Linked DNA regions of Solitalea lacus. The protein of the gene in region 2 interacts with the protein of the main gene of each other region in a pairwise test. Links are inferred from orthologs where the notes say so. Each region holds a gene or a part of one and is shown on either strand. Other genes may lie near its edges.

Region 1 (16,469 bases), 1.4 Mb from region 2 along the record:
GAATGAACATGGTAAAAACAGTCTCAGGAGTAAACCCGAACTTGCCAACGAACTGTTCATCATTAAGCATAGCCAGGAATTTTACCGAATCAATTTCAAGTTTACGGGCAACGTATCCCGAAAATTGAGATTTTATACGGATGTTGTTAAATGTTAATCGAACAGGTTCCTGATTGCCGGCCTTGAGCATATTTATAATAGCTCTGTTGTTCATTCCTTTATTTATTCTATAGCGTCCGGCTTTAATATTGCTGTCGTTATATTTCATAAAGTCAGCACTCCATTTAAAGGTGTTAATGTTTTTCAACAAGTGATTTTTCTCTAAACTGTCGATTACATTTTTAAATGTTCCTCCCGTTGGAATGAATAAATATGCTTTCTGTTCAAAATCGCCTGTGTTAGGCTTTAAAAGTTTAAAGTAAAAGTAACCGGCAACCGATAAAGCGCCGATCGCTATTGCTACAATTACCGTTAAAATAATCTTTTTCAATGTGCCTATTAATTAGTTGGTTGGTTATAATTCATTTAACTTTCTCAGTGATAAAATCCCACCTTTCAGGTTACGAACATTTGAAAAGCCTGATTGTTCTAATAAATTAACCGCAGTACGGCTTCTTACTCCGTGAGCGCAAATTAGAATTAATTCATCATCTTTCTCAAAATCAAACTCTTCTATTTCTTGTGCCAGCTTGCCTAATGGGATGTGCCGACCTCCGATGTTATAAGTTTGAAATTCCATCAAATCTCTAACATCAATTATATTTAGTGCTTCTTTTTGTTCCAGCCTATCTTTCAGTTCTCTTGCACTTATATCCATTATTCTTGCCGTAAATAAATATTGATCATAGAACCTTGCTGAATGGTTGTTGTATCGCCTAAAACTGCAGGAGGTTCTTGTTTAAAAACTTTAGCACTGGCAGAATCAGTTATTGGTCCTTCGAAAGTTACTTTACCTAACAATAGTGAATTACCTCTGATAGTAAAGATTGCTTCTTGTAAGGTCAAACCAGTAAGGTCAGGGATTGAAATTGCGGCTGCTCCAAAACCATTGCCCAATACTAAACCTACCGTAGCTCCCTTGGCAAGGCCAGCACCTGCACTTATACTCATTCCTTTATAAGTTATACCCAAAACCACATCTTTGGCTATATCTGATTTATAGGTCATCTCCCCCACTTTTAAACCATATCCTTCAATGATAGCACGGGCTTCTGCAAGGGTTTTCCCTTCGAGATCTGGTAATTTAACTTGTGGAGGTACCAAAGATTGTATAAGTAGATAAACCGTACGACCTTCTTTTACTTCTGTTTTCGGGTCGGGATCTTGTTGAACAATAGTTCCAGCCTGTTTTCCTTGTATGTAAACAGTATCTACTTTAAACTCGATACTTCCTGAAGCAACCAATTCTTTGGCCTGTTCAATTGTTAAGCCGGAAAGATCAGGTAAGGTCAGGCTTTCGCCATGCTTGGTAAATATCCTTAAAGAAAAAATAGCGATGAGAATAAGGAAAAACACCATTACAATGGCTATCAGAAGATTTTTACGAAATTCGGGTGTAACTATAAATGCAACCAGTTTCTTAAACATGAAAGGTATAATCTAATTGAATCCAAACTTAATTAAAGTTTTAATAAAAAATAGCCGATTAATAATAAGCTGCTTTATATCAAAACAATAAATTGATTTATTAAACCTTCAAATATTGTTTTTTTCTTAGAACTGCATAAATAGTTAATTGGTTTATATTTGTCTTGATCATAAAACAACAACGTTCAGATAATTTTATATTGCTATAGATGAAAAAAACAATTGCCTTGCTTGCCGGAGGTTACTCAGGTGAATATGTGGTGTCATTAAAATCTGCTGCTCAAATTGAAAAAAGTATCCCTTCAGATAAATACACTGTTTACAAAATTATAATTACCCGTAACGGCTGGACTTATACTGATGCCAGTGGCGCGGCTTATGAGATTGATAAAAATGATTTTTCATTAAACATTAGCAAAGAAAAAATAAAGTTCGATTGTGTGTTTATCGCCATTCATGGCACCCCTGGCGAAGATGGAATGTTACAAGGGTATTTTGAAATGCTTGAAATTCCGTATACTACTTGTGATAGTTTCAGTTCGGCACTAACCTTCAATAAAAGCTATACCAATTGTGTTGTGGCTTCTGCTGGTGTAAATGTTGCCAAATCACTACAATTGTATCATGATCAAAAAGTTAGTTCCCAAGAGATTCTTTCTAAATTAAAACTTCCGGTTTTTGTTAAACCCAATAATGGTGGCTCAAGCTTAGGAACTTCAAAAGTGAAGCTCGCCGAGGAACTTGATGAGGCAATTGTGAAAGCTTTTAAAGAAGACGATCAAGTTTTAGTAGAGGAGTTCATTAAAGGCCGGGAATTTACTTGCGGAGTGGTTAAACGTAATGGCGAAATAACAGTATTGCCTGTAACTGAAATTAAAAGTTCGAAAGAATTTTTTGATTTTGAAGCCAAGTATACCCCTGGAATGACTGAAGAAATAACTCCGGCTGACATAGATCCGGAAACATTAAAAGTTGTTCACCAAAATCTTAAACGTTCTTATGCTCGTTTAAACTGCCGTGGTGTGGTGCGTATTGATTTCTTCTTGGAAGAAGGTTCTAATGCGTTTTATTTCCTGGAAGTCAACACTGTGCCGGGCCAAACTGAAACCAGTTTAATTCCTCAACAGGTAGCTGCAATGGGTTGGAATATCAGCGAGTTTTACTCTTCGTTAATTGAAGAAGCAATGAGATAATTGCAGAAATACGATTTTAGAAGTACGATTGTCAAGCCGATTTTAGAATCGATGAAAATTCGTACTTCTAAAATTAACCTAACTCTAAAATCAGTCTTTTACCTGTTCATCGCTTTTAGAAGCTTACTTATTTCATGCTGGTACATGCGACCAATCGGCAATTCTTTCTTTTCAATTTCAATATCATCAGCTGTAAACGAATCAATTTTATCAATTGCAACTAAATAAGAGCGATGAATTCTAATGAACTGATCTTCAGGTAGCATGGATTCGAGCGATGAAATAGATTGTTTAGTAATAATTTGTTTGGTGGGGGTGATGACTTTGATGTAATCCTTCAGACTTTCAACATAAAGAATATCCTTCAAGAATACTTTAATCATCTTACGATCGGCTCTGAAATAAATAAATGCTTCGTTTTTAGAATTTGAACCACTGCTGATTTCTGAGTTGCCTGCATTTGACAATAATTGGGTTTCCAGCACTTTATTCACCGCTTTAATGAAGCGATCAAATGAAATAGGTTTCAGTAAATAATCTACAGCATCTAACTCAAACCCTTCAATCGCATATTTTCTAAAGGCAGTGGTGAAAATTATTTTCGGCGGATTTTTTAATGTTCTCACGAAATCCGTTCCCAGAAGTTGCGGCATTTTTATATCCAAAAATAGAAGGTCTATTTTTTTGTTCTGTAAATAACCAAGTGCCTCAACGCAGTTTAAGCAGCTGCCTACATGCTCCAGGCTGGGAACTGCTTCAATGTATTTTTGCAAAACATCAAGGGCCGGTGGTTCATCGTCCACTATCAAACATTGTATTTTGCCTTCGGTTAACATGATAGATCAAATTAGGTTAGAGCTGGGTTTTCGGCAATTAATTCACCCATAGCAGTATCACCAACGTTTTCCAAATCCAGTTTAAGAGAGAGTATGTAGGCATCCTCCTGGGCTAAAACACTGAATTTGTGTTTTTGTGAGTACACCGAATCTAAACGTTTTCTTAAATCTAGCAGACTTTCTGATTCATCAATAGATTGTGATTTCCCTGAATTACTGCCTGTCAGTTTAAAATGTAATTCCGATTCAGTTATGTTGATAATAATATTAATCCATGGCTGTTCAATTGAAGAGTCAGCACAATTGCGTATACCATTTTCTACGAATGGTAGTAAGATTAAGGGTGCAATTAATTTACTACTGGCATTCCCATTTACTTGTAAATGTATATCTAAACGATCATCATACCTTAGTTTTTCTACTGCCACATAATCTTTCAACATGTGTATTTCTTTTTTTAAAGGCACTTGAGATTGGTCGCAATCATAAAGCATGTAACTCAGTACATCAGAGAGTTTCAAAACCATATTCGCTGCTTTATCCGTTGCGGTTAAAGAATAAGTATAAATGGTATTTAGTGCATTGAACAGAAACCGCGGATGCATTTGCGTTTTTAATAATGCTAATTCAGTTTTAACTTTTTCTCTTTCAATCCGTTCGTTTTCTTGTTGTTTAAGGTACCATCGTTTAAACAGTGTAATTGCCGTTGCCGCACCTATGATTTTTAGTGAAGAAAATAAGCCTCCTTGAAGATGGTACATCAATTGCCCGTCGCTTCCTTCAGGCGGAACAAAAAGACCATATCGCCAAACTGTTCGTAAGGTATAACCTTTATTAGGTACATCCTTACCAAAATTGAATATAGAGTATTTTTGATCAGGGGGTAGCCAAATCAAATAATCAACGAAAGCAAAAAAACTCAAAAGCAAAATGATTCCCAGTATAGAACCTATGAGTTTTTTTTTAAGGATGTATTTGGGTAACAAGAAATAAACGAATGCATAACAGCCGGGTATATGTATGGTTATTATCCAGAACAAAGTATCTAAACAATAAAACTCTATTGGATGTTCACCCAAGGTATTGTTGATCATTTCTTGCATAAGAGTGGACCCCATTGTGACTAAAAAAAATACACCCCATGTAAGCCAGAAAATGATATGACGAAGCAAACGAACGGTTAGTTTCTCTGAAAATATAAATTCATGAAGTGTCATAAAAAGCACAATTTTGTTATTCTTAAATAAATCAGGCTGTTTGGGTCAGTGGAAAATAAGGTTCTTTTAAAGCGTCAGGCTCACTGCTAAATTCTTCCTCTAAAGCTACTTCTAAATAAATACTGAAAACTTCCCGATCAGAGTTAATGCGTAATGTATGCTGATTAGGATAAAGCAACTGCAATCGTTTTTGAACATTTACTAAACCAATTCCTCCGTTTTTGGTAACGTGTTGATCTGAATCTAATGGTTTACTATTGATTAGCTTCATTGTTAAATTTCGTTCAGAGATTAACAATTCAACCTTTATCCATGAATTTTCTAACTGGGTACTGGCGCCGTGCTTGAAACTGTTTTCAATGAAGGGTAATAACAAAAGCGGCGCTATTGATTTATGTTCGAGATTGCCTATGATTGAAATATCAAGATCCAGTCTTTTACCATAACGAATTTTTTCAAGTTCTATATAACTTTCAATCATCTCTATTTCTTTTGTTAACTGAACTTTAGGATGATTGCATTCGGTAATGATATAATGCATGAGGTTTGATAATTTCAATATCAAATCAGGGGCAATTGGATTGGAAGTAAGTATAAACGAATAAATATTGTTTAAAGTGTTAAACAAGAAATGAGGGTGGACCTGTGCTTTCAGCAATTGAAGTTCAGCGTTTAATTTTTCCCGGAGCAATAATGTGTTTTCTTTTTGCTTTTTAGCCAGATGTTTGCCCAATTTAATTGAAGCAGCCAATACAAAAAGCGTATAAATATTATAGGTTATATCTCGTATAATTTCTACCCTAATTATTTGCCAGGATTTTGAAATTGAGTAGTAAATGTCCAATCTCATAAACCACATGAGGCTATTAGCTGCAATAGCAATTAAAAAGCCTGTAATTGCCAGGGTGATTTTTTTTCTTGCACTTCCTTCCAGAGTTAAAAAACTATAAAAGATATAAAAAACAAATGCGTGCCTTACAGTTATAAAGAAAACAATAATTAACAGGTTCTTGTAATTCTCATCAAAGAATGATTCTTTATGCGAGTTATAAAATGGAGTTAGTAGATAAATCACAAGTATATACAAATACCAAATTACCCAAAATGTCGCATGCCGTAAGATCCGGTAGGGAAACTTGTTTGAAAATATAAAATCATAGTTTTTCATTTTCTATGACTATGGGGATATAAATTTAATGATTGATTTTATCAAACCCTCTTTTTGAAACATTAATTCGACCAATAGCACTTTTTAGAGGACGAATGGCTCACTTCGATGACTAACGGAAGTGGTTACTTAAAATCAGGCGAGTATATACTTGCAATAGATGTTAGGCTAAATAAAAAATATGGGATTAATTATTACAATACTTTTATAATGAGTTATTAAAAGTGTTGTATAACCCTAAAACTAAATGCCATGAAAAAGCTAATTAGTTCCCTTTTTGTGGGGATTCTGTTTTCAATAATACATGTAAACAGCACGCTTGCCCAGGTTAATCTTCCTGATGTGGTGGTTTCCAGTTCAAGCAGTTCAACAATAATCAACCAAAAGGTTTCAAAATCATTTCATGACTTATTCAAAAGTGCCACAAATGTTAAATGGGTAGAAATTGATCAAAGATTCGTAGCAAAGTTTATCATGGATGACCAGAAAAATCAGGCTGTATTTACCAAAAATGGAGAACTTGTGTATCACCTCACATATGGATTTGAGAAGAATTTGCCAAAAGAAATAAGAGCACAAGTAAAAAGTAAATACTTTGATTATTCGATCACTTCAGCAATACATGTAAGTCAGGAAGGACGAAGTATTTGGTTGGTAGGTTTGGAAGACAGCCAATATTTAATTTCTGTTAGACTGGAAGACGGATCAATGAATGAAATTGAACGTCTTACTAATATTACAATAAAAGACTCAAGTGCATCAAATGAAGAATAAGCAGTTGTTTATATAGTCCGCTTTGGTAACTCAAGCGGACTATATATCATTAAATTGCATACCGCTCAATAATCCACTCAGGAATAACCTCACTCCTACCGGTTTTCGTATTTACCATAGTGTAATCAAACCAACCATTGCTGCATAACTTCCCGGTTTTATTCCGATAGATTTCAAAACCTACTTTCAAATCCTTTTTGGCAATACTTATAATCCAGGTTTTAACAGTAAACCGGTCGCCAAGTAATAACGGACGTTTATACTCGACAAATGCCGTATTGATTACCCAGCCATAGTTAAGAGCCAAAAACTCTTCCATCGGCATTTTATAAAACCGTTCCATCTGATCATAACGGGCAGCCAGTACATAATCAAAATATTTACTGTTATGAACATGATTATTCATGTCAATATCATCAGGGCGTACTTGTAACTCGCTTTCAAAAACCGAATAAGTCTTTTCGCTCATATACTTTAAAATTTGAGAACGTAAAATTAAACGAAAAGCCGGAGTGTGAATCCGGCTTTCTGCAAAATGATGTAAAACTTGTTTTAATCGTCATGATGACCGTGGCCATGACCTTTGTGTCCCTTTCCATGTTTGTGTTTATAGCCATGATCATCATAATGTGAATGATATTCTCTGTAAGTTATTTGCCTTGGCCCGCAATATCCTCTTGGGTATCTTGACCGGTGAGAGTGATAATATTCATAAGGTGCACGACCACGATAATCTAATACAACTTTATATCCGGAATATAAATCATAATCACGATAGCGACTTGGTAATGAGGAAACTCTTACCCATGTGTGGCCGTTGTTGTAGATAAATCGGGCATCATATACATCATAATAACAAGCAACATCAGGCAAATAATAGTAACGAACTTCGCTATATCCGTATGGAGCCCACATAGGCGGAGTTCCAATGTTCACATTTACAGATACTTGGGCTTTTGCATGAATACCTCCAAACGCAATGAGAGCAATTACCAGGATTATAATTCTTTTCATAATGAATACTTTTATACCTGATAGATGCCAAAAACAACACCAATGGTTGTATAATAACATCTTTATTACATTGCCCCTATGGAAACTTATTATTTGGAAAACGACACGATTACATGGCTTTTTTCAAACTTTTAATTTACCTCCACATAATGGAGGGCAAACTAAAGCGTTATTACATTTCAAAACCATTTATTGCGATAAGAAAAAATGCTTAAATTGCGCTAATGGTGTAAATATTTTAATGAAATGCTACAACGAATAATCTGCTTTTTTGAACGTCGTTCTTTTGGCGTTTGCAGCTACATTGCTGAAAAATTTAATATTTCAACCTCAAAACTTCGTTTGTTTTTTATTTACTCCTCATTTATTGCCGTAGGTTTTCCAATCATTTTTTACCTTTTTGCAGCTTTGGTTTTAGACGTACGTATATACCTTAAACAACGTAGGAGAAGTAATATCTGGGAAATGTAGGCTACACTAAGTAGCGTTTGAGAGTTTTATGCTTTTTCTCAACGGCCATTTCAAAAGGTGTTCGGCCATCATCGGTTTGGGCCTCTTTATCGGCGCCGGCTTCTATTAAAATTTCAACAAGTTTTTGGTTTCCTGAGTGCGCTGCCGTGTGCAGTGGTGTTACTCCCCGTATTTGTGCAACATTTACATTGGCTCGGTGCTCTATCAGTAGTTGAGTAATTTCTATACTTTGACAGGCAACGGCCGAATGAATTGGCGCTACTTTAAATTCGTTGTTTGAAGCTAAGTTTACATTGGCCCCGCATTCAATCAGCAGTTTGGCTGTTTCATAATGATCAAAATAGCAAGCATAACCTAATGGTGTAAAACCATCTACAGAGAATGAATTAACAGAAAACGGATCGCACTCCAACAATTCATCAGCTAAACTAGCCCGACCAATTGCCGATGCCTCATGTAAATCAATTTGAACCCTATTGCTCAATAGTATATCAATTAACTCCTTATGCCTATAATAGGATGCTAATAGCAAGGCAGATAAACCCGACGAAAGTGTTGAGCTTGCCAGTTCAGGTTCAGAGTTAATTAAACGTTCAACTGTTGATTTTTCATTAGATTCGATGGCTTTGATTAATTCGGCTGTTGCTTCCATTGCATGTGGGTGTTTTTAAGTTAGTGTAAGCTAGTGTTAGAGAATTGAATATAAATAAAAATGCCCGCTCAACAAAACTGTTGGACGGGCATTTTTTTATTTATAAAACTTTCTAAATTAGGCCGATACAAGCTCTTGACTTTTGCTTTGTATACTATTTTGAATGACTTCAAATTTGGCATCTGAAGCAACAATAAGGTTAATGTCCTTGCGTTTCAATAAATCTGAGCGGCGTAACTCTGCAAAATTAATAGTTCCCACTATGTAAGCCGACTCATGATTAGAGTATGACTCTTTAATGTTGGAAAATAAACTAATATCGATAGGATTAGCCGTTGAATATCTAACGTACAGATCTATTGTAAAGTCATTTGTTAATTCAACTTTAGCAGATCTGTTGTGCTTCTTGTACTCGTATTTATAGTTATAAGTTAAGGCCGAAATGTCTGATAATACTGCTGAACCAGTTGGATTACTTCCTGCGCCTTTTCCGGCAAAAAACTGAGATTCGGTGAAAGCACTTTCTACCAAAATGCCGTTATATTCATTTTCAATATTGAAAAGCTTGTTATCCGGCTTAATAAAACGAGGAAGAACGCCTGCTACAATTTTGTTTTCCACCTTACGGCAAAAAGCAACCAATTTAATTTTATAGCCTTTTTCATTGGCGTACTGAATGTCGAAGGTTGACAAATTTTGAATTCCGTAGTTGAACACTTCTTCAGGTTTTACAAACAAACCGAATGTGTGAGCCAAAATAATACATAACTTGTATTTAGGATCATAGGCTTCAACGTCAAGGGTTGGGTCTGTTTCCGCAAAACCGATTTCCTGAGCCTGTTTTAAAGCAGTTGAGAAATCAATATTATCTTTAAAAATCTTGGTTAAAATATAATTGGTTGATCCGTTAAAAATACCTTCCACAGCGCCTAAAAGGTCATTGTCATAGTATTCTTCAAGATTTCTTATGATTGGAATACTCGCACAAGCAGAAGCTTCATACAACAATGGTGCGTTGTATTGTTTTTGTAATTCATATAGCTCATCAAAATTGTCAGCAATCATTTTTTTGTTGGCTGAAACAACTGCTTTACCGCTTTTCAAAGCTGTTTTAACAATTTCAAATGCAGCTTCTGGATCATCAATCATCTCAACAACAACGTTAATATCCTCGTTAAAAAGAATATCATTTTTGTCAAAAGAGAAATATTCAGCAGGTAAGCTTCTTTTTTTGTTTGGGTTTTTAACACAAATTTTAACAATCTCTGCTTTAATCCCTTCTGTTTGGTTTAAAACATTGTATAAACCCTGGCCCACACAGCCAAATCCAAATAAACCTAATTTAATTTTTGTACTCATAATTGTTTGTCAGCAAAAAGTTAGCTGTAAAAGGTTTTAATTCTGATGCCGAAAAAGGATTATGAGGCAAATACGCAAAAAGTCAATATTATCTATGACAGGTTAAGTTTGTACAAGAAGGCAAGGGAGGAAAAATATTGAATAGGAATATTCTACTAGCTTATCTTCATGACATCAACTAATTGTGTCACAGGAATTAGCACCTTTTAATGCAAGATCATTAAGGTTGCTAAGACTTCACAGGGCCTGTCCCTCCGTCTTTCTGGATAAGAATTTTAAAGAACTTTTACTGCCGCAAAGTAAAGGGTTTTACAAATGCCATGCAAATAGAATTTTAAAAAAAGAAGAAATCAAGTACAATTTTCTTGTTTCTGCTTTCTTTAACGAATATTAAATTAAACTTTAACCAGATCTGATACCGGTAATACAGTTATGCCTGGGACTTCAATCTTTTGATTTGATACCCAAAGAAGTTCTTCTGTTGACAATTGGTTTTCGTTCACTAGCCTATCAAAGGTGGAGTGAAAGTTTTTGCCTTCTGATTCTTCAATAAAATAAACTTTCAGGTAATTTTCCAGTCCGTTCCATTCAATTTGCTTTATTTTGTTCAACTCCTCCTCTACTTCTCCTTCAGCTAAAATAAACAATCGCTTACGGTCGGTTACCAGCGTTTGCATAAACTCAAGTGTTTGCTTGAACATCAATAACTTTAATGGCAAACGTGCAATTTTGAATAAACGTTCGAAATTCTCTTTAAGATCAGGTGGTATGGCAAAATGTTCAATTGTAGTATCTATCAGTTCAGCACGAGGCATAGTTCCATGTTTTAATACCAGAAAATCTAAAATCCGTTTACTTTCATGAATTCCCGGTAAGGTAAATTCCATAAACTGACCAAAAAGGTAGTAAACCTGTAAGTCATAATCCTTTGCCGGAAAAATTACATTGTCTAATTCAAAAATAAAGGTGGTTTTAGTCGGGTATTTATCAATCAACTCCTGCATCTTAATCCAGTTTCTGTAGTTCGTTATTTATAAAAGTTAATAGTTTATCGGTTTCAGGAAGGTTCCAATTTAATTTGATCAAATTAAACCCCTTTGCAGCTTGAACAAAGCTAAATCTGAAATTTCCGTTTAGTTTTAATATTGAAGCAATGCCCACTGCTAACGACTTAATCAAATCAACCTCTTCTGTTGATTTAGTTTGTAATACACCGTTCGAGAAATCTGCAGAATAAGTTAATTCAACTCCATTCTCAAATTCAGAAAACACAAGTGGTGGAAAATTATCAGCAGCAATCAATTTGGAAAGATGAGTGTAGCTAATTAAAGGAAGTTCAGGATCGGGAAATAATAGACCATATGTATTAACAGTATCGTCTACAATTCGAAAATCCGTTGGTTTTGCAGCATTAACAGGTTCTACTTTTATTTTTTTTGAAGGATAACCTAATTGCAACATCGCCGGAGCAAAGTTTTCGACATTTTCCACTTTCCTAAAGGCTGGAACGGAAACTTTTTCTTCTTGCAGTGTTGTATATAAAAGGCTAAGATCTGAAAGCAGATCATTAATTCGCTTGTCAGGGCAAATTAGAGCAATTCCGTATTCGGCAAATAGTGTTTTTGCAGGTGCCAAGGCCTTTATTTCAGCAGGTATTTGTGGAATGACAACCTTGAACTCATTGTCGAGACACAATTTTAATATTTTATGTGCAAAAGCACTATCTGAGTATAGAGGGATTTGAACAAAAAAATCTCCTGTTAGATCACTCGTATCAGCTAAAAAAACTGTATACTGACCTGAGCTTAATGCATTATAAATCTGCTCGGTTTGGGGCAATTGGGCTCCGGTGAGCAGTACTTTAGTTTGCGACATGCAATGTTTTGTTTTAATTTAAAGAATAGCAGATTGCTGAGCGTAAACAATTCTTCCGTCTTTCATCAATAATTCACGATCAGCCATGCCGGCTAATTCTTCATTATGGGTTACTACAACAATAGTTTGATTAAACCGCTCACGTAAATCAAAAAATAATTGATGAAGTTCTTTAGCGTTTGTAGAATCAAGGTTGCCAGAGGGCTCGTCGGCCAACAAAATGGAAGGTTGATTAATTAATGCCCGGGCCACAGCAACACGTTGCTGTTCACCTCCTGAAAGTTCAGATGGCTTGTGGCTTAAGCGGCTGCTCAATCCTAAAAGTTCTAAAAGCTCAGTTGCTTTTCTTTCAGCTTCAGCCTTAGTTCTTTTTGCTATAAATGCTGGTATGCAAACATTTTCAAGGGCTGTAAACTCAGGCAATAAATGATGGAATTGAAAAATAAAGCCAATTTTATGATTCCTGAACTCACTTAATTTTTTCGGGCTTAATTTAGATACATCTACCCCATCCAATATCAATGACCCACTGTCGGCATTATCTAAAGTCCCTGCAATATGCAAAAAGGTACTTTTGCCGGCACCTGAAGCTCCAACTATGGAGACCACCTCACCCTTTTCGACATGAAGGTCAACGCCTTTTAAAATTTCAAGTTTCCCGTATGATTTATGAAGGTTATGGGCTTTTAGCATAGCTCAAAAATAGGAAAATTGATGAACAGTTGACCCGTAATATCAATTACTTGCTTTTTACTGCTAGTTCAGCCTCATGAATCGATTTTAATACTTTATCGTCCAAAATAAAGGTTCCAAAAGGTAATAGTGAAGCTATAAAGGCCAATAATGAACGGGAAAATTTCCATTGGTATTCAATTACAACTTGTATAAGTAATAATACATAAGCCACGAACAGCGAGCCATGAAACCAGCCACATATTTTTACTACCTCAGGATAACCAAGCACGTATTTGATGGGCATGGCCACAAACATCAGTAAAACAAACGAAACGCCTTCTAAAAAGGCTATGGCTCTGAAACGGCCGACTAAGCTTTGTCCGTATTTTTTAAGCATTACTTTAAAGTTTGCGCAATAGGTACTATGATTAAAACTTGAGCAATGGAAATAAAATTTTGACAATGAAATTAAAAGCAACGCGCCTATATAAATGGCGCTGACCCATTTGTAAGAATTTAGCTAAATTTAAATGGATTAATAACTCCCTATTATGAAATTACATATAGTGTTTCTGCTTAGTGCGAGTTGGTATTTGGCTGCTTGTACCAGCGGACATAAACCAAGTGAAACAAGTAAGCCAGACTCTTTATCTGTCGAAAATACTTTGGGAAATCAACAATTGGAAATAGATAAGTATGTAAATGCAATTAAGGGTGAACTTCCTAAGTTGGAGTACAAACGCAGTTTACGCTACAACCTAGGAGATTTCTCGTTTGACGTTAGTGTATATTATAAGAATAATAAAGAAGTCGCCCTGATTGAAGATGGGCACAGAGGTGAATTTAGCTACCGCAGATTGAATATTTACTTAAAGGGTGATAAACCAGTTTTTGCTGAGTTAAATGAAAAAACAAGTATGGGAAGTAATAATCAATTTGTTGAAGTTAAGATTTATTTGGATAGCGGCCTAAAAGTTTTGAAAGCAGTGGAACGTAAAAGTGATGAAGAAAATAAACTTGCAAATCTCCCTTTTTCGTCCTTTACACCTGATACTTCGGGGTTTGCCTTTAAAGCTGCCTTCTTAAAAAGAGCACTTGACCGTTCTGGTGAATTTGATTTGCCTTTTTATGAAATTAAGCAGGATAAAAATATTGAGTATCTGGTGCTGGGAAAAAATGAAGAAGGAAGCTACTGGGTAAACTTGCAAATAGTTAAAGAGGATTCAGTGATTAAAAGACTAAAGATGAATCAATCCCAGTTTAAAGGGAAAAGATTAGATGTTGAATGGGAGTATGAAAATATAAAAGGCTATGAAAGGTTAGTGTATAAGAATGGTAAACTCCCCAACGAGAGTCAATTAAACTAAAGGATTTTGAATGCCGTAACAGGCAAAATTGAATCAAGAACACCTTTAATAAAAAAAGCATAATTAGAATAGTAAAAAATTGCCTGCAGGTTTTAAAAATAAGTGATAAATACTACTTTTACGGCGCAATTAGAATAGGCGGTAAACAGCCGTCTATTTTACCTAAAAAGTAAATTTTATCCGTAGATGAACATTCACGAATACCAGGGGAAATCCATTCTGAAGAGTTTTGGAGTTCGTATTCAGGAAGGCATAGTAGCCGAAACTCCTGAACAAGCAGTTGAAGCAGCCAAACAGTTACAAGCCGAAACAGGAACAGGCTGGTGGGTTGTTAAAGCTCAAATTCATGCCGGTGGCCGCGGTAAAGGCGGAGGTGTTAAGCTTGCAAAATCATTGGATGATGTAAAAGCATTATCAAGCCAAATTATTGGCATGCAACTGGTTACTCCTCAAACAGGACCTCAAGGTAAAAAAGTAAACAAAGTATTAATTGCACAAGATGTTTACTACCCTGGCGACAGCAAAACTGCTGAGTTTTATATGAGCGTTTTGTTAGATCGTGCAAAAGGACGCAACATCATTATGTATTCTACCGAAGGTGGGATGGATATTGAAGAAGTTGCTGAACACACTCCGGAAAAAATCTTTAAAGAAGAAATTGACCCTAAAGTAGGTTTACAAGGATTCCAAGCTCGTAAAATTGCCTTTAATTTAGGTTTAACAGGAGAAGCGCATAAAGACATGGTGAAATTTGTTGTGGCTTTATACAAAGCATACGAAGCAACTGATTCATCAATGTTTGAGATCAATCCTGTATTAAAAACTTCTGATAATAAAATTTTAGCGGTTGACGCTAAGGTAAATCTTGATGAGAATGCCTTATATCGTCATCCTGACCTTGCTGCCATGCGCGATGAATCAGAAGAAGATCCTACAGAAGTTGAGGCAGGTAAATCTAACTTAAACTACGTTAAATTAGATGGTAACGTAGGTTGTATGGTAAATGGTGCAGGTTTAGCAATGGCTACCATGGACATCATTAAATTAGCAGGTGGTGAGCCAGCTAACTTCTTAGACGTAGGTGGTACTGCTTCTGCTAAAACTGTTGAAGCCGGTTTCAATATTATCTTAAAAGATCCTAATGTTAAAGCTATTTTGATCAATATTTTCGGTGGTATTGTTCGCGGCGACAGGGTTGCTCAAGGTGTAATTGACGCCTATAAAAACATTGGTAATATTCCTGTTCCTATCATCGTTCGTTTACAAGGAACTAACGCCGTTGAAGCCAAAAAATTAATTGATGAGTCGGGATTAAAAGTTTATTCAGCTGTTCAGTTAAAAGAAGCTGCTGATTTGGTAGCCAAAGTTTTAGCATAGTTTAATCGGACATACAGTCCATAGACCATAGTCCATGGTTTATAGTCTTAATTTTTTGGACTATAAATCATGGACTTTTTAGATACAAATTCAATTATAAGATGGTAAAAAGAACACGCATCAAAGAGGTCCTTGAATCAACTGCTTATGGTTCAGAGGTAACTATCAAAGGTTGGGTGCGCACTTTCCGCAACAACCAATTCATCGCTCTAAACGACGGATCAACTATTAATAATATACAAGCGGTTGTTGATTTCAATAATACTGATGAGTCATTATTGAAGCGTATTACTACCGGTGCGGCAGTTTCTGTTACCGGTGAACTAGTTGAATCGGTTGGTAAAGGTCAAAAGGTAGAAATAAAAGCAACGAGTGTAGAGATCTTGGGTGATTGCGATCCTGAATCCTACCCTATTCAGCCTAAAAAGCATAGCCTGGAATTCTTACGTGAAAACGCTCATTTGCGTTTCCGTACCAACACTTTTGGCGCAGTATTCCGCGTTCGTCATGCTTTGGCATTTGCTGTTCATGAATTCTTTAACCAAAAAGGGTTTGTGTATATGCATACACCAATCGTTACCGCTTCTGACGCTGAAGGTGCCGGCGAGATGTTTAAGGTAACTACATTGGAGCTGGGTAACCCTCCGCGTAATGAAGAAGGCGAAATTGATTATAAGCAAGATTTCTTTGGAAAAGCGACGAATCTAACCGTATCGGGGCAGCTTGAAGGTGAGCTTGCAGCCATGGCATTTGGGGAGATTTATACCTTTGGTCCTACGTTCCGTGCTGAAAACTCAAACACAACGCGTCACTTGGCGGAGTTTTGGATGATCGAGCCGGAAATGGCTTTCTACGACTTGGTTGATAATATGAACCTTGCCGAAGAATTCATTAAATATGTTAT
Region 2 (16,722 bases):
AATTGGCTCATTTTGCTTTTTAATCATTAAACCGAACTGTCCTTTTATGGCTTCATAATATTCCATTGGATAAATCTCCTGATCAAGCTTTAACAAACCTTGAATGTTTAATATTGATAACAACGATACTGATTTTTTTAAACTATAATCAATAGGAAATGATCGCAAATTCTGATTAAACGGATTCTTTGTGTTTCTATCGAAAAATAGGAATTTAAATAAATTATACTTAATGGTTTATCACTGTCAAAATTTAAATCCAACTTTCTTCTTCTTTTTTTCTTAAATTCAGTATTACTATCCTACATGTTATGTTTGAAAAACTATTTCAACTTTCTGCTCATAACACAACTGTAAAAACTGAAGTATTAGCTGGAATAACCACATTTATGACAATGGCCTATATTTTGGCTGTTAACCCTTCCATTTTAGGCACGACCGGCATGGACAAAGCAGCATTGTTTACAACCACTGCCTTGTCTACCATTATTGCCACACTAACAATGGCTTTTTTGGCAAACTTACCTATTGCCGCAGCTCCGGGCATGGGCCTTAATGCTTTTTTTGCTTTTACCGTGGTACAAATCATGGGGTATTCATGGCAAATGGCCATAACAGCTGTATTTATTGAGGGCCTGATATTTTTAGTTTTAACCTTCTTTAATGTTCGTGAGTTAATTATTAACAGTATACCCCAAACCTTAAAAGATGCCATACCTGTCGGCATCGGTTTATTTATAACATTCATTGGACTTCAACATACTGGAATGGTTACTGGCAATACTGAAACCCTGGTAACACTTGGAAAAATGACTGACTCAAAAGTTTGGATTGGGTTAGTTGGTTTACTAATTACAGGAGTTTTAGTATCCTTAAATATCAAATCGGCCATTTTAATAGGAATCATTGCAGGAACAATAATTGGTATTCCATTAGGTATAACAATAATACCTAAAGAACATCTAATTAGTATTCCGCCTTCAATATCTCCTATTTTCGCAAAGTTTGTTTGGAATGACTTATTCTCCACCGACATGCTTATGGTTGTCCTAACGTTTCTGTTTGTTAACCTATTTGATACGGTAGGAACCCTTTTAGGCCTTGCAGCCAAGGCGGGACTGATTGACAAAAACGGCAGTTTTCCTAAAGTTAAACAAGCCTTATTTGCCGATGCATTTGGAACTACAATTGGAGCTATTTTAGGAACAAGTACCATAACGGCTTATGTAGAAAGTGCATCAGGAGTTGCTGCAGGTGGCCGAACAGGGCTGACAGCTTTAAGTACTGCTTGTATGTTTTTTATAGCCATGTTCTTTGCGCCGTTATTCCTCATGATCCCCTCGGCAGCAACCGCACCCGCCCTCATAATTGTGGGTCTATTTATGGTTTCTTCTATCTTAACTATAAACTTCGACGACCTTACAGAGGCCATTCCTGCATTTATGACAATGGTAATGATGCCTTTTACCTATAGTATTGCACAAGGCATTGTTTTTGGAATGCTTTCCTTCGTTTTCATCAAACTGTTTACGGGCAGGGCTTCCCAAATTAGCATTACAGTATATGTAACTGCCATCTTGTTTATACTAAAGTTGTTTTGGGCGTAATTACTTATTTTGATTTAGTTGATCCGCTTTGTCTTTTACGAAGTATAATTGTTTCGTTTTGTTCTTTTATTATCTGCCCAAAGAGCTCTTTAAAATATTGATAATACTCTCGCTCGTATACATCATTACCGAGCTTTAGAACACTTTGAATTACAACAATGTTATCATCAATTTTATAGTCAGCTGAATAAGAGGCATTTCTTTCCGGAAGAACAATTTTCTTATTCTGAGGAACATATTCTACCTCATATCCATCAGGAATACTAATGGCTATGGTTGCACCCAAACGCTTTTTTGTTCCAAACTCTATTGGATATGAACGCAAATGCTGTTTAAAGGGATTTGCCGATAGCTTATCAAACAGATAAGGATTTACATAGATTTTATCGACTACAGTTGATTCTTCATTTTCCATCTCGAAAGAAAACATTGTATTTAACGTTTCAGATAAACTATCAACATTTTCAATTTTAAAGTCACTTATCTTTACTGGAGTAAGTTTTTTCTGATATGCTTTAACATAATCATCCAGTGTCGAAAATCTAGCAATTTCTTTTCGATCATTTAATGCCTGATAATAGAGCTTACTCATCTGACAGGTCCCTTGTACCGACCCATTGGGCTTTACAGCCATATTAATAATAGATTGACTCATATCATAAAAATTTGGAACGAGCTTTATCCATCCTGATTTTTTCAGCACAATTAGTCGACCTTCATTATTGATACAACGCAATGGTAAAAGGCCAAACGGCAGCATCTTTTCAGTAATATCTAATAAATACTCTTTATTGTTGATCATTACTCTTGCCACAACATAATTGAAATCAGTTAATACCGGGTACAGGTTATTAACATATCCATTTTCTCGAGTGGAGAGAATTACGGGTTCGGCCTTCAATCCAGCAGCTTTTAACATTCCAATCAAAAACAAATTGATTTCAGCTACTGAACCTTCTTTTTTACTCCAAATATCTTTAGGTTCATTTTCTGCCAAAACACCATGCTTACCATTCCATGAAAGTTCTTTTTTCAAGAAATCTACAATTACAGTTGCTCTTTTCAACGAATCAGTTATTGTTAAGAACTCAGGCTTTAGCAATTGCTGATAAAACTTTTGATTTTTCTGAAATATCGGACCAAACTTAGGATCTGACAATAACTGTCGTTCCACGTCTTCCCATGTATTAGTAAACTTTTTTCTACTGCCATTAGTATACTGAAATTCTTCAATTTCAAACTCCACTCGAGAAAGGTAATTTCTTAAAGTGGTCATGAATTCTTCAGCTTTTAATGCCGGGACCGAATCCATTGCAACTTGCAAGAATAAACAATCAGCAGCCAGTCGCCCTGGAGGGTTGAAGCATTCTTTTTGCACGGTTGAGGAATTCTTGGTTAATTTCTCCAAACCTTTAAGAGTAATTTTATAGGTAAAATACCCTGGAATTTTCGCCCAATATTCACTTCGAACTTTAGGTATTGCCGCCTGAAAATGCCATTCTTTAAAATTATAAAAGTAATACGGAGTCTTTAGCGTGTATTTATATTCTAGAACTGAGCCTGGTTTTACCATCGGAAAGGTGAACTTTAGAACATTGTATTTGTCGTTTTGCTTTTCCATGACAAAGTCCTTATAGGCCAGTTTCGCTTTTATTATTTTACCATTCTCCAGATTGTATGTCCAAGCCTGGATAGCATCAACCTTTTCTTCCCCAAATCCTCCTACATATAACGGAATTACAATTGTGGACTCAGGCTGACCTTTTTGATTAAAAATTTTCAATTTACCATAATAGTCAACTATTAACATACTGGGATCCTGATCATCAATATAAGATTCTCCAAATTCATCCAGCACGATCGCATTCGCTGATGTATCCTTATCATACTTCTCTAGAAGCAGTTCATTCATTGAAACATTGCCGAATTTATAGGGTATTTCTTTGACAAAAGAGAGGTTTTCTTGGGCAAAAGCGCCAACAAAGCTAAAAACTGCAATAAATAGCAGCCTAATTTTTTTCATAAAGTAGTTTGTTCAGAATATTTAAGGTAGAGTGTAAATATTTATTCAAATGTAAAGAAATGATTGAAAAGCTATTGTATTCGTAAAATAAAATAAAAGTATTCGATACAATTACCGGACACTTTTAAAGCAATAAAACAAAAACGGATTCAGCAAGTACCGAATCCGTTTTCAATAAATATATCTGTCGAACAACTATTTCTTAGCGAACTTGAAGTTTTTGCCAAGGAAACGAGCTGTTGAACCCAATTCTTCTTCAATACGAAGCAATTGGTTATATTTTGCAATCCGGTCTGAACGAGAAGCTGAACCAGTTTTAATTTGACCACAGTTTAATGCAACTGCTAAATCAGCAATGGTGTAATCTTCAGTTTCACCTGAACGGTGACTCATTACTGAAGTATAACCATTATTTTGAGCCAAAGTAACCGCATTAATAGTTTCAGTTAACGATCCAATTTGGTTTACTTTAACCAAAATTGAGTTTGCCACGCCCATATCAATACCTTTTTGAAGGAATTTAGAGTTTGTCACAAACAAATCGTCGCCTACTAATTGGATTTTATCACCTAACTTCTCTGTTAATTTTTTCCAGCCATCCCAATCATTTTCAGCTAAACCATCTTCAATTGAAATAATAGGATATTTAGCCGCCCAATCAGCCCAATAAGCTACTAATTCATCACTGGTAAACTTACGATCAGGATTTGATTTATAAAAACTGTATAATCCAGTTTTCTCATCATACATTTCAGAGCTTGCAGCATCCATGGCAATATAAACATCGCTACCTGCTTTGTAACCTGCTGATTCAATTGCTTGCAATACCGTTTCAATTGCTTCTTCATTTGAACCGATATTTGGAGCAAAACCACCCTCATCACCTACGTTAGTTGAGTAACCTTTTTTCTTCAACACATTTTTTAAGTGATGAAAAACTTCAGTACCCATACGCAAAGCATGTGAGAAAGACTCTGCACCAACAGGCATTACCATAAACTCTTGATAATCGATTTTGTTATCAGCGTGAGCACCACCGTTAATGATATTCATCATTGGAATTGGTAATGTATTGGCATTTACACCGCCAATATAACGGTATAATGACTGATGAGATTCTTGAGCTGCCGCTTTAGCGACCGCTAATGAAACACCTAAAACAGCATTGGCACCTAAGTTGCCTTTGTTCTCGGTACCATCAATTTGAAGCATTAGTTTATCGATAACGTTTTGCTCAAACACATCGATACCTCGTAACTCGTCGGCAAGTTTATCATTTACATTGGCAACAGCTTTAGTTACACCTTTACCCATGTATACGCTCTTATCATTATCGCGAAGCTCCACTGCTTCGTGCATACCGGTTGAAGCACCTGATGGTACTGCAGCACGACCAACAACTCCATTTTCAGTAATAACATCTACTTCTACAGTAGGGTTACCTCTTGAATCTAGAATTTGTCTTGCTTTAACATCTAAGATTAAACTCATAGTTGATTTTTTGTTATTGTGATGTATTTTCTTCTACTCAAAAGAAGCAGCCGAAAGTAGTTAAAAATACTCACATCATCAACTAAGACAGATACTCAGTTTAATATTTATCAACGATAACTTTGAATAATTGCATAATTAACACCTAAAACACAATTTAGTTACACATTATTCAATTTTATAAGGAATTTAAAGTTACCGATTAAGGATTGAACAACATGCTAAAAAGTTTGCTTTATACCCAAGCCTATCGATGTTCGATCAAAGTTAGAGTAATCAAATTTTTCGATATAAGATCCAATCAGGTAAATAGGCCCGTATCCTAAACTTATAAATCCGGTTTTGTGCAAGTAACTATTAACCCCGGCACCACCACTAATATTCCATTTATTCTTTCGGTAATAAGCCCTAAGCATGCCACTAAAATCACCTAAACGCCCAATTTCCTGCCGTAAGCTCAAGTTTACTCTGGTATTATCTCCAAAATACTGCTCAATTTCAGCTCCTGGAATAAATATGTTCTTACTATCATAAAATTGGTAAATATGCTGATAAGTGATATTTATTGCATGTGGAAATGATCGCGAAACACGTAAACTGTAATTGCCGTACGCCGCCATATCATTATCACGATAGCGAGCCCATGCATAACCCTTCTTGAAATAAGTGCCTACAGTAAAACGTTCATCAGTTATTAAACTCAATTCTGTCCAGTAGTTTTTATACCCTGCATAAACATTCACATTAGACAAGCTTTTCGAAAAATCATGGTAATTATGTGATAGGTAATTAAACGCTGTACTTACAATCCAATCCTTCTTACCTAAAATGCTTTTTACTTTTGGTTTATCCGCAATTGTTGTATCTGTTGACGAACCAAGCATATTTTCCTTTTCTCCTACAAGCATCCTTCCGGTAAGAGTCTTATCCTGGGCACTACTATTTATACTGACTAATAGTAATCCCAAAACCAAACTTAGAATTTTTATGGTTTGAAAAACCGGGTTCCATTCTTGAGCGACAAATCGCTTGTGCAAATAATAAACAAATGCAACTAAACGCAATATCATTTGATAAACTGAATAAACAGGATAGAGTAAAAGAATAATACCAGGAGAAACATTGAGCTTCATTTTATTAAAAATGGTAGAGAAAAGTATTACTTCAAATACAGTATAAGTGCAGTACAGCATAGTCAATTGCTCCCACTCACGCCAAAACAACAAACAGCAAAAGGAGATAAATTTAAGAGGATCAAGCACTAATGATACGGATTCATAAGCCATTTCGTAGCGAAGATAGAGTGGCGAGTTCCGGTTAAGCATTACCTTAAATAAAAGAGGAAAGCAATGAAACAAACCTCCCCACCAACCTATAACCCGCTGGCGTGTAAGGGATTTAAAAGTTTCAGGCACATCGGTATAAACAACACTTTCAGAGAAAATAATATTTCCGTCATTAATCAAGTCAATAAGCGTTCGCTGTAGATCTTCACCACTAAACACACCGCTATGCACTTCAGTTAAATACTTAAGTCGCTCTGTCTTAAAAACTCCGGCAGCTCCACTAATACAGGATACAGATTGTGTTCGGTTTTTACTAGCCCTGCCAATAAGCATTGATTTAGCATATTCATACTTCTGCAAGTTCACAGCCAGCCTACTAAAAAAGCCTCTACCAATATTATAAGGTTCAATATTAAAGGCTATACCAGTTACTTCATGAGACTCGAACCGATCAACAGGAATATGAAAATTATTTTGCAGGTAAATATCAGCATCAACAATCATCAAGTACCTGGTAGTAACTCGTTTCATTAACCACTCAAGCTGATTGGCCTTTCCGGCATTTTGACGTTTGAATAAGTTCACTTGATCATAACCAGCAGACTTTATTACACCATAGGTATTATCGGTACTACCGTCATCAACTATGTATAACTGATTTTGTGAAAATCCATTTCTCAAAAACGATTCAATGGTCCGTACAATATGTCGCTCTTCATTAAAAGCCGACATAATTACCGTAATATCCTTAAAGGAGTTTTCTTTGATAGGAATGCATGAGCGTCGGGTTGCTTCTACCAGCATTTTAAGACCATCTACAAGAACAATAATGAGGAGAGAAATAAAATAGACTTCAACAGGAAAAGCAAAAATCATTAATAATCAAACTTTTAAATAGCAAAAAGGCCGCAAAAGTATAATTATTAATTTAATCTTGTGAGCGTTCTACACAATTGAGAGCAAAGCCCAACCTTCAATTAATTCATGAAGTTTTGCCAAAATTTTCACTAAAAGAAAGAGTTGTTTTTTAAAGTAGCGGAATGTTTTTATAGGTAAAACAGGAAAAAACTGTCGTTTATTTTTATCCTAAGTTATTTAACTAAATATTTAGTATTTTTTTTAAAAAAAAGCCACTCAATTAATCTGGCAAGCATCAAAAACAGACTTTCACTGGTTAAAGTTTCCATTTATACTTGATCCCGATCATATATTTTGGGAAGATATAAATGATAACGAATTGCAACTATTCGAACTACAACAACAGCAACAGCAGCAGCCACCTCTGCATAATGACGCTCAACATTAAGACTGAGCAATAGAAAGAAAACGACCCCTCCGATAATACACGCTGTGGCATATATTTCCTTTCTAAAAACGTGCGGAATTTCATTGATCAATATATCACGTATTACCCCTCCAAAAGCACCTGTCATAGTGCCTAAAGCCACGCATAATCCCGGATGAAGTCCAAAAGCCATACCTTGCGCAATACCTGTAATTGTAAAGGCCCCTAATCCAAATGAGTCGAAATAGAATAGTGGTTTCTTCAGGTGCTTCAAATACGGTTTAGCAAACAAAACCACTAGGTATGAACCCAATATAACTGTAATTGTAGTATAATTTCGCATCCAGGCTACCGGAGTGTATCCAATTAATACATCACGTAAAGTACCTCCTCCAACAGCGGTTACAAAAGCCAAGATCAAAACCCCAAATATATCAAGCCGTTTATTCATTGCGGCCAGCGCTCCTGAAATGGCAAATGCAATGGTACCCAAAATATCAAAAACGGTTAAAATTGACATACTTTCTTTCATAAGCCTACGGTCATTCCATAGACAATTAATTCATTAAAAAAATTAACAACTTATTTTACGACTCTGAAACTTCCTAATAATCACCGTTTCGTTTCCGAACAAACCATTCAATGCTCAACAATGCTAAAATCAGCCCAAATAACCATTTCAAGTTAATTAACTCGCTAAGCTGTTTGTCTTCATAAGTAATCGTTTTAATGGTTTCTTTCTTTGTTATAATTGAAGCCAATTGGGCAATATTATTAGCAGTTACCATTTCACCGCCGTTATTCTTAGCTAAATTATACAGCAACTGATGATTAGCTGTGGTTTGCAACTCTTCAATATTTAAAGCATTAATGATAAAAACGCCTGTAAATTGATGATCCTTATCCCCTAACCTAGTTTTAGCAGTGTAACTGTATTCGCCAACAGGCAAAACTCCTGCATTTAGGAAGTATGCTTTTTCAGATTTACTAAATGAGAAATTATAGTTCTTTCCGTCTTTATTTTTCAAAATGATGGTTACTTCCGGATCATTTACCGGCTCATAACTATTATTATACAATTCGGCATTAAAAATAATTGACTCATTCTCATCAAAAACCTTCTTAAGTTGTGTAACTCTAAACTTTCGTTTATCATCACGAGCAGTAATGTACTGAACAGTTTTTGTAAGAAACTCATTAAATGCTTCATGATTTCCAGTTTGCTGAAAATTAGCCAATCGCCAACGCCACAAACCTTCACCAAACAAATAACCATTTTTCACGCCGTTATTATCCGTAAAGCTTAACAAAGGCTCTTCCGTTTTTACAGAGCCAATTTGCTGAGTAAGTAAAGTTCCTGTTTGATTTTTCAATTCAATTTTGGCAAAAGGGGAGCTTAACGGCGGGTAATCCGTAAATTGCTTTTGCGCCGCTTCGGAAAAAGTAAACTGAAAAAAATCACCTTGAAGGACTGGCTGCGTTTCATTATAACTGTTTCTGAAATTAGTTATAACGACATTATTTTGGGTTTTATTAAACAGATCAATATAGGTTTGATTACCAATTATATACCAAACTGGAATGCCCGATGCAACAACTTTTGAAACTATACCAGTATTATTGGCATCGGCAGAAGGTAATTGGTGTAAAATAATTAAACTATAATCACCTAATTTTAAACCCGCCCCTTTCTCAGCCAACTCAATTTCCACTTCATAGTTTTTGTTGTTTTCAAGTGTTTGTTTGATGGCTCCCAAATCCGGGTGTGGAGCATCTGCCAAGACTAAAATTTTTTGGCGAGAGTCAAGAACATCAATAAAGATGCTTTGGGCATTATTCTTTGTCGTAATTTCTCCAGAAAGCGGTTGAACATTTACTACATATTGCTGCGTACCTGCTTTATCGGCCTCCAAATCAATCGTAAAAGATTGTCTGTAATCAGCAGAATTAATAATCACATCCTTTACAAAGCTTACTTTACCTGCGTGTGTAACACTTAGTCTCGTTTTTTGCCCCTGATAACCAATTGCTGCTACTGTTGCATTGATACGAAAACTATTTCCCAAGTAAGCTATTTTATTATACTCAACCGAGGAAACCAAAACATCGCGTTTAGGAGTAGTATCACCTAAAGCAATTGTAAATACAGTAGTATTAAAATTCAACTTCTGGTAAACTGGATTTTGCCCTCTGTTATACAAACCGTCACTGGCAATAATAACAGCTCCTACATTCCTATTCGTATATCTGCTATTGAGTTCATCAAATAACTGACTAAAATCTGTCCTTTTAGCCGAAAAATCTGTTTTTAGGCCATCTTCTAACTTATCTCCAAAGGAAAATATTTTAACCTCATAATCATTAGTCAACTTTTCTACTAGTTCTTTTAAAGCTAAAGGAAGAGCTGTTGTATAACTTGCTTTATCTTTAAAAAGCAATACAGAAGATGAGTTATCTTTTGCAATAATGATAAGTGGCTTTTCTACAGAACGCGAGATCGTTTTTATGAGTGGGGCAAGCAGCAAAAAAGCAATTATTGATACAGTGATTGCACGTATTGCAAATAATACTTTACGTGAAAGCTGCGTAAACGAGTTAGATTTATGATAAAGCAGCCAGGCGTAAGCCAAACCGAGAAACAAACAAGGAATAATCCAAAACGGCGAAACACTACTAAAGATAATCACTGAAAATTCTTTTAATGATAAATGTATGCACGATATCACACTCAAATTTTACCGAGAGTCATATTTGCTAACAGGGTTTTAAAATATTAAAAAAACCTGCATTCTGGAAACTCACTTACAAAATAGCCATCATTTTACAAACCTAAGTACCAATGAAGTTACTTATCGGTTATTCAACAGTGTCAATCCAATTGGTTGCAACAAGTTTATTTATCTTCTTTATACTTCTGGATGGCTTGCGTTACGCTTTTATAACGAACCGGTTCGCAACTGGTTAAAGAAATTAACAAGTAAAACTCAACAGCAAAAAGATAAAGCGCTAACAGCTGGTTAAACATGTCGCAAAAAATCAAAGTCAGTTATTAATAGACTGACTTTAATTTCCTTCCATAGCTACTTTGAAGTTTATTGATTAATAAGTATTTTACTTTAAGGAAAATATATTTCCTAATACGCTCTATGAAAAAAAGATTAAAGCAATACAGCAGCTTTCTTTTTATAGTAATCCTTATTTCAGTCATTTTTTTTATCCTTCCATTTTATTCTTCTGCCCAGAAAAAGAAAATATCATTAAAAGATTCGTTAGACCACACTTTTGATGTGAGTGATTGGTTGATTGACGCACATGGATTTATACCCGTTCCCAATATTATTACCGAGCCCTCATTGGGCAACTTCGGACTTGCGATAGTTCCCATTTTTTTAAAGCCCAGGACACCCTATATCGACTCTATCGGAGATAAAAGAAAAATTAATCCTGTATCTCCTGACATTACCGGAGCTGCACTTTTTTATACTGCCAATAACACTTTTGGTGCAATTGCTTTTCGTGCTGGAACCTGGAAAAAACAGCGTGTTAAATATCGGCTCGCAACCGGCTATGCTGACATTAACATGGATTTTTATAGAACCTTAGCAATTGTTGGCGAACAAGCATTTGAATTCAATTTTAAAACATTTCTATTTTATGGCTATGGATTAAAACAACTGAAAAACCCTAAATGGCGCATCGGCCTCCAGGATTTATTATTATTTACAAAAGTGGGTTATGGCGGCCAGTTACCCGACTTTGTTCAGCCTAAAGACATTAAAAGCACTGTTTCTTCCCTCGGCCCGGTAATTGAATTTGACAACAGAGACAATGTTTTCACACCTAACAAAGGGTTGAAGGCTCGGATTGATACCTATTGGTCGAATGATGTTATTGGCAGCGATTATAACTATTACCGTATTAATTATTTCATAAATGCTTATAAACCGTTACTACCTAACCTGACCGGAGGGATCCGACTTGATGGTCAACAAGCTTTTGACGACACTCCATTTTACCTACTACCCTATATAGACATGCGAGGAATCCCAATAAACCGCTATCAGGGGCAAGCTGATATTTTAACTGAAGCAGAATTACGTTGGGATTTCAAGAAACGCTGGAGCATAATGGCTTACGGTGGAACAGGAAAAGCTTTTGACAATTGGAATGACTTCGGATCAGCAGACTGGGCTTATAGCTATGGTACTGGCTTCAGGTATTTGATGGCCAGAAAATTTGGTTTACGCATGGGAGTAGACATTGCCAGAGGCCCCGAGCAATGGGCCTACTACATCATTTTCGGTAATTCGTGGTTTAAGTAGATGAAAAAAATTAAGCCGGTTGAAAGCTTACCCTCCCAACCTACTTAATTTTAATATTTTGATTCCATTTCACCCTGCTCAAAAAACGAGGCGGAGCTAAAAATTAATCCTTACCTTAGAAACTTCTTCAAAATTCGAAAGCACTTTTGAAAGTGAAGAAGTTTCTTTAAGTAAACACAACATCAAAAACCATATCTTTTAACTATGACAACAGAAAGAGAACAGCTTATAGAACTAAGCAACAAATTGTTTATTTATACTGATTACAAGGAATGGCAGAAACTTTTAGATGAGGTCTTCAGCGAAACTGTGCATTTCGACATGTCAACCTTGGGAGCCGGAAAGGCTACCGATATTTTAGCCAAGGACTTATGCGAACTTTGGAATAGGGGTTTTGAAGGTATCGATGCAGTTCATCATCAATCTGGTAATTTTTTAGTAACTATAACCGGAGACCAAGCAGAAATTTATTGCTATGCAATTGCCACCCATTTTAAGGAGGCTGCCAAAGAAGGAAAAGTTCGCGAATTTATAGGAAGTTATAACCTTGGGGCTATTAAATCACCTAAAGGCTGGCGATTAAATAGCTTTAGATATAATTTAAAATACATCAATGGAAACATTGAGCTTGTATAGTACCATGCAAAGCAATCTGCAACACCTGGATAAAAGGGAGGGTCGAAATTCATTTGAACTTCGACCCTCCCTTTTATTTTAAAATACTATTTTACAGCAAACTATGATTCCATACCACCACAAACAGCGATTGACTGTCCGGTGATGTAAGCACTCATATCAGAGCCCAAGAACACCGCTAAATTAGCCACGTCCTCAGTTTCGCCCATACGTTTTAAAGGAATAGATTCGGCCCATTTAGCTACCTGATCAGCCGGCAATACATCAGTCATCTCTGTTTTAATAAAACCAGGACAAACTACGTTTGCGCGGATATTACGTGACCCTAACTCTTTAGCAATTGATTTGGTAAAACCAATAATACCAGCTTTTGAAGCGGCATAATTAGCCTGACCAGCGTTACCTTGCAAACCAACGATTGAACTCATGTTTACAAATACACCAGAACGCTGTTTCATCATTGGTTTTGAAGCAGCTTTAGTTAAGTTAAAGATTGATTTTAAATTAACACGTAACACTTCATCCCATTGTTCTTCTGTCATACGCATTAACAAGCCATCTTTGGTGATGCCGGCGTTGTTTACAACAATATCAATTCTACCAAACTCAGCAACAATATCATTAATCAATTGTTCAGCAGCTGTATAGTCAGATGCATCTGAACGATAGCCCTTTACTTTAGTGCCAAATTGTTGTAATTCTTGCTCTAAAGCCTGTCCTTTTTCAACTGATGATAAGTAAGTAAACGCCACTTGTGCACCATTCTTTGCATACAATTCGGCAATTTTTCTACCGATACCTTTAGATGCACCAGTAATTAGCGCTACTTTTCCGTCAAGAAGTTTCATACTGTTTAGATTTGAGAATGGAGATTTGAGGTGAGAGACTGACTTCCAAAAATATTGGAAATGGTATGAGAAATCATCAACAAACAATGTTCTCCAATACAATAAAAAAAGATATGCGATGTGTCTCATATCTCACATCGCATATCTCCTATTTGATTTTAGATTTTTCCAGCTTTCTTAAGTTCATCAGCCATGGCTTCGCCAATTTCGGCTGGAGACTCAACTACACGAATACCGCACTCTCGCATAATTTTCATTTTTGCAGCAGCAGTATCATCAGCTCCACCTACAATAGCTCCGGCATGACCCATACGGCGGCCCGGAGGCGCTGTTTGGCCTGCAATAAAACCTACTACAGGTTTACTTCCATTTTCTTTAATCCAACGAGCAGCCTCAGCTTCCATTCCGCCTCCAATTTCACCAATCATGATGATACCGTCAGTTTCAGGATCGTTCATTAATAATTCAACAGCTTCTTTTGTTGTAGTACCAATAATTGGGTCACCACCAATACCAATTGCAGTTGATTGGCCTAAGCCTTGTTTTGTAATTTGATCTACCGCCTCATAGGTTAATGTTCCTGATTTAGAAACAATACCAACGCGACCCGAAGCGAAGATAAAGCCCGGCATGATACCTACTTTTGCTTCACCGGCAGTCATAACGCCTGGGCAATTAGGACCGATTAAGCGGCAATCTTTGTCTTTTAAATATTCTTTAACCTGAATCATATCCTTGGTTGGAATACCTTCAGTAATACAAATAATCACTTTAATACCAGCAGCAGCAGCTTCCATAATAGCGTCAGCAGCAAATGCAGGTGGAACAAAAATAATTGACACATCGGCACCGGTTTCTTTTACCGCATCTGTCACAGTGTTAAATACAGGCAATTCAAGGTGAAATTGTCCGCCTTTTCCAGGCGTTACGCCACCCACTACGTTTGTTCCGTATTCAATCATTTGCGAAGCATGAAAAGTACCTTCGCTACCGGTGAACCCCTGAACAATAACTTTTGAGTTTTTATTAACAAGTACGCTCATTTTAAGCTTATTTATGAAGTGTTTTGTTGATTCGTTACTTACTGCTTGGAAAATCTATTCTTAAGAATTTCAAATGGCAAACCACTTTTACAGGCAGGATTAAAAGTCCGGTGCAAAGCTAAGTTTATTTTACCAATGTGCAAGTGAGAATGAGTAGATGTACAGGTAATTTTCCTTTTTTAGTTTAACCGTATTCCTAATAATCTCTAATAAATAAAAAGTGCGCAGACAACCTCTACAAATAGGTTATCTACGCACTTTTTAATATTCACTTAAGCCTTACTTTCTTTTCGCCTTAAGTTCCATTGTTTTCACTTCCTTGCCATCATCCGTTATCATGTACATCTCCATCAACTGGGTATTAGGATCAGGCCATTTCATTACAGATTTTGACTTACAATCTTTGCCTTTAGCAGGATCATAACCTGACCCCATGCAAGTTAGCGTCTTGGAAGCCTCATCCCATTGACCTTCCGACCACATAATGCCTGTTCCCATATTGTCAATCCAGGTACTGTAGAAGGTTTTTTTGGCATTATCATACGCTGTAGTTGCAATACCTTCAAATGGTTGCCCCATGAACGTTCCTTTGTAGGTTGATTGCTGATAACGTCCACCTAAGATCATTTTGTTAACACATGTACCAGTACTTTTGGTAGGAGGAGCATCGGGAGACATCCAGGCGGTCATTTCATAGGTCCATTCACCATTGTCTTTAGCTAGCATCTTATGAACCTCCCCTGGAGTCATGTAGGCTTGCCAGGCTTTCATTGCAGCATCCTTTTCAGTAGTGTCTTGTGCTTGCACTTTATAACAAACTGATAACAGTATTGCTAATGCAATTAATAATGCAGACTTTTTCATATTTAGTAAAGTTGGTTAGCTTAAATTTACAAAATCACCACAAACAAACACAAACAATTTTCTGATAATCAACCACATGAAAAAAAACATTTATAAACAAAAGGGAGCCACTTTAGGCTCCCTTTTGTTTATCTTCAAGAATAGCACTTTATACTTTTATGCCTACTGAATTAAATTGTAAGTCATACAATCGCTTATAAAAGCCATTCAATTTCAACAACTCCTGATGATTTCCCATCTCTTTAATTTCTCCTTTATCTAGCACAATAATTTTATCAGCATTTTGAATCGTCGACAATCTATGCGCTATAACAATGGTAGTTCTACCTTGCATTAATTTTAAAATAGCGCTTTGAATAAGCTCTTCGGTTTCAGTATCAACCGAAGATGTAGCCTCATCTAGAACCAAAATTTTAGGATCATAAACCAATGCACGAATAAACGATATTAATTGAGCCTGTCCTGCCGAAAGAGTAGCACCTCGCTCCATCACATTATAATCAAATCCACCGGGCAAACGTTTAATAAATTCTTCTGCTCCTACAGCCCTGGCAGCCTCCTCAATTTGTGATCGGGTAATTTCATCATTATTTAAACTGATGTTTTTGTATATGGAATCAGAAAACAAGAAAACATCTTGTAAAACGGTAGCAATGCACGAACGAAGGTAGTTCAAGTCATACTCACGTATATCCACCCCATCAAGCCTCACAGAACCTTTTCCAATCTCATAAAAACGATTTAAAATATTTATTGTTGATGATTTTCCAGCCCCTGTAGCTCCTACCAATGCAAGCGTTTCTCCAGGCTTAATATCAAACGAAATATCTTTTAAAACCCACTGTTCATCGTTATAAGCAAACCACACGTTCTCAAATGATACCGCTCCATTCAAATGATCAGGCTTCAACGTTCCGGTATTGGGAGTTACTTCATCAGTATCAATTACTTTAAAAACCCGCTCAGCACTCACCATCCCCATTTGCAGGGTATTAAATTTATCAGCAAGTTCTCTTATTGGTCGATAAAGCATGTTGATATACATTATAAAAGACACCACTACTCCTGGCGAAATTTCATTATCTATAATTTCTTTGGCCCCCCACCATACCAACAAGCCAACCGACATGGCTGAAATTAACTCCACCACCGGAAAAAAAATAGAATAATACCAATTAGAACGAATATGAGCTTTGCGGTGCACACGATTAATGCTTTTAAACTTGTTAAACTCCTGTTCTTCCCGTCCGAACAGCTGAGTAACGAACATTCCTGTTATGTGCTCCTGCAAAAAGGTATTTAAACGAGTAACCTGCT

What was found.
Region 1: the proteins of sucD (region 2) and sucC interact in binary tests that used the Escherichia coli proteins (3 or more experiments, as listed by UniProt). The link is inferred for Solitalea lacus from one-to-one orthologs.

The regions. Positions count from the first base shown.
Region 1 is NZ_CP091740.1:2,674,478-2,690,946, reverse strand. The notes cover bases 13,636-16,469. They hold sucC (ADP-forming succinate--CoA ligase subunit beta), read left to right. Parts: upstream 13,636-14,374; coding sequence 14,375-15,565; downstream 15,566-16,469. Other genes in these bases: asnS (asparagine--tRNA ligase), read left to right, coding at 15,667-16,469; L2B55_RS11455 (hypothetical protein), read left to right, coding at 13,636-14,188. Also shown: endolytic transglycosylase MltG, read right to left, coding at 1-490; L2B55_RS11535 (rhodanese-like domain-containing protein), read right to left, coding at 515-817; L2B55_RS11530 (PASTA domain-containing protein), read right to left, coding at 817-1,587; L2B55_RS11525 (D-alanine--D-alanine ligase), read left to right, coding at 1,797-2,780; L2B55_RS11520 (LytR/AlgR family response regulator transcription factor), read right to left, coding at 2,879-3,616; L2B55_RS11515 (sensor histidine kinase), read right to left, coding at 3,628-4,833; L2B55_RS11510 (sensor histidine kinase), read right to left, coding at 4,865-5,908; L2B55_RS11505 (hypothetical protein), read left to right, coding at 6,254-6,775; L2B55_RS11500 (acyl-CoA thioesterase), read right to left, coding at 6,825-7,244; L2B55_RS11495 (hypothetical protein), read right to left, coding at 7,328-7,789; L2B55_RS11490 (PspC domain-containing protein), read left to right, coding at 8,036-8,260; L2B55_RS11485 (ankyrin repeat domain-containing protein), read right to left, coding at 8,262-8,912; L2B55_RS11480 (homoserine dehydrogenase), read right to left, coding at 9,030-10,271; L2B55_RS11475 (hypothetical protein), read right to left, coding at 10,667-11,275; L2B55_RS11470 (ATP-grasp domain-containing protein), read right to left, coding at 11,277-12,146; L2B55_RS11465 (ABC transporter ATP-binding protein), read right to left, coding at 12,165-12,839; and 3 more genes. UniProt on the Escherichia coli protein: Succinyl-CoA synthetase functions in the citric acid cycle (TCA), coupling the hydrolysis of succinyl-CoA to the synthesis of either ATP or GTP and thus represents the only step of substrate-level phosphorylation in the TCA.
Region 2 is NZ_CP091740.1:1,309,981-1,326,702, reverse strand. What follows is about bases 12,600-15,553. They hold sucD (succinate--CoA ligase subunit alpha), read right to left. Parts: upstream 14,542-15,553; coding sequence 13,657-14,541; downstream 12,600-13,656. Other genes in these bases: L2B55_RS05545 (DUF1579 domain-containing protein), read right to left, coding at 14,821-15,405; fabG (3-oxoacyl-[acyl-carrier-protein] reductase), read right to left, coding at 12,752-13,498; L2B55_RS05560 (nuclear transport factor 2 family protein), read left to right, coding at 12,600-12,650. Outside these bases: L2B55_RS05600 (hypothetical protein), read right to left, coding at 1-123; L2B55_RS05595 (NCS2 family permease), read left to right, coding at 312-1,607; L2B55_RS05590 (DUF3857 domain-containing protein), read right to left, coding at 1,612-3,630; eno (phosphopyruvate hydratase), read right to left, coding at 3,826-5,121; L2B55_RS05580 (glycosyltransferase family 2 protein), read right to left, coding at 5,343-7,283; L2B55_RS05575 (trimeric intracellular cation channel family protein), read right to left, coding at 7,595-8,212; L2B55_RS05570 (hypothetical protein), read right to left, coding at 8,298-10,379; L2B55_RS05565 (BamA/TamA family outer membrane protein), read left to right, coding at 10,839-12,014; more of L2B55_RS05560, read left to right, coding at 12,219-12,599; L2B55_RS05540 (ABC transporter ATP-binding protein), read right to left, coding at 15,554-16,722. UniProt on the Escherichia coli protein: Succinyl-CoA synthetase functions in the citric acid cycle (TCA), coupling the hydrolysis of succinyl-CoA to the synthesis of either ATP or GTP and thus represents the only step of substrate-level phosphorylation in the TCA.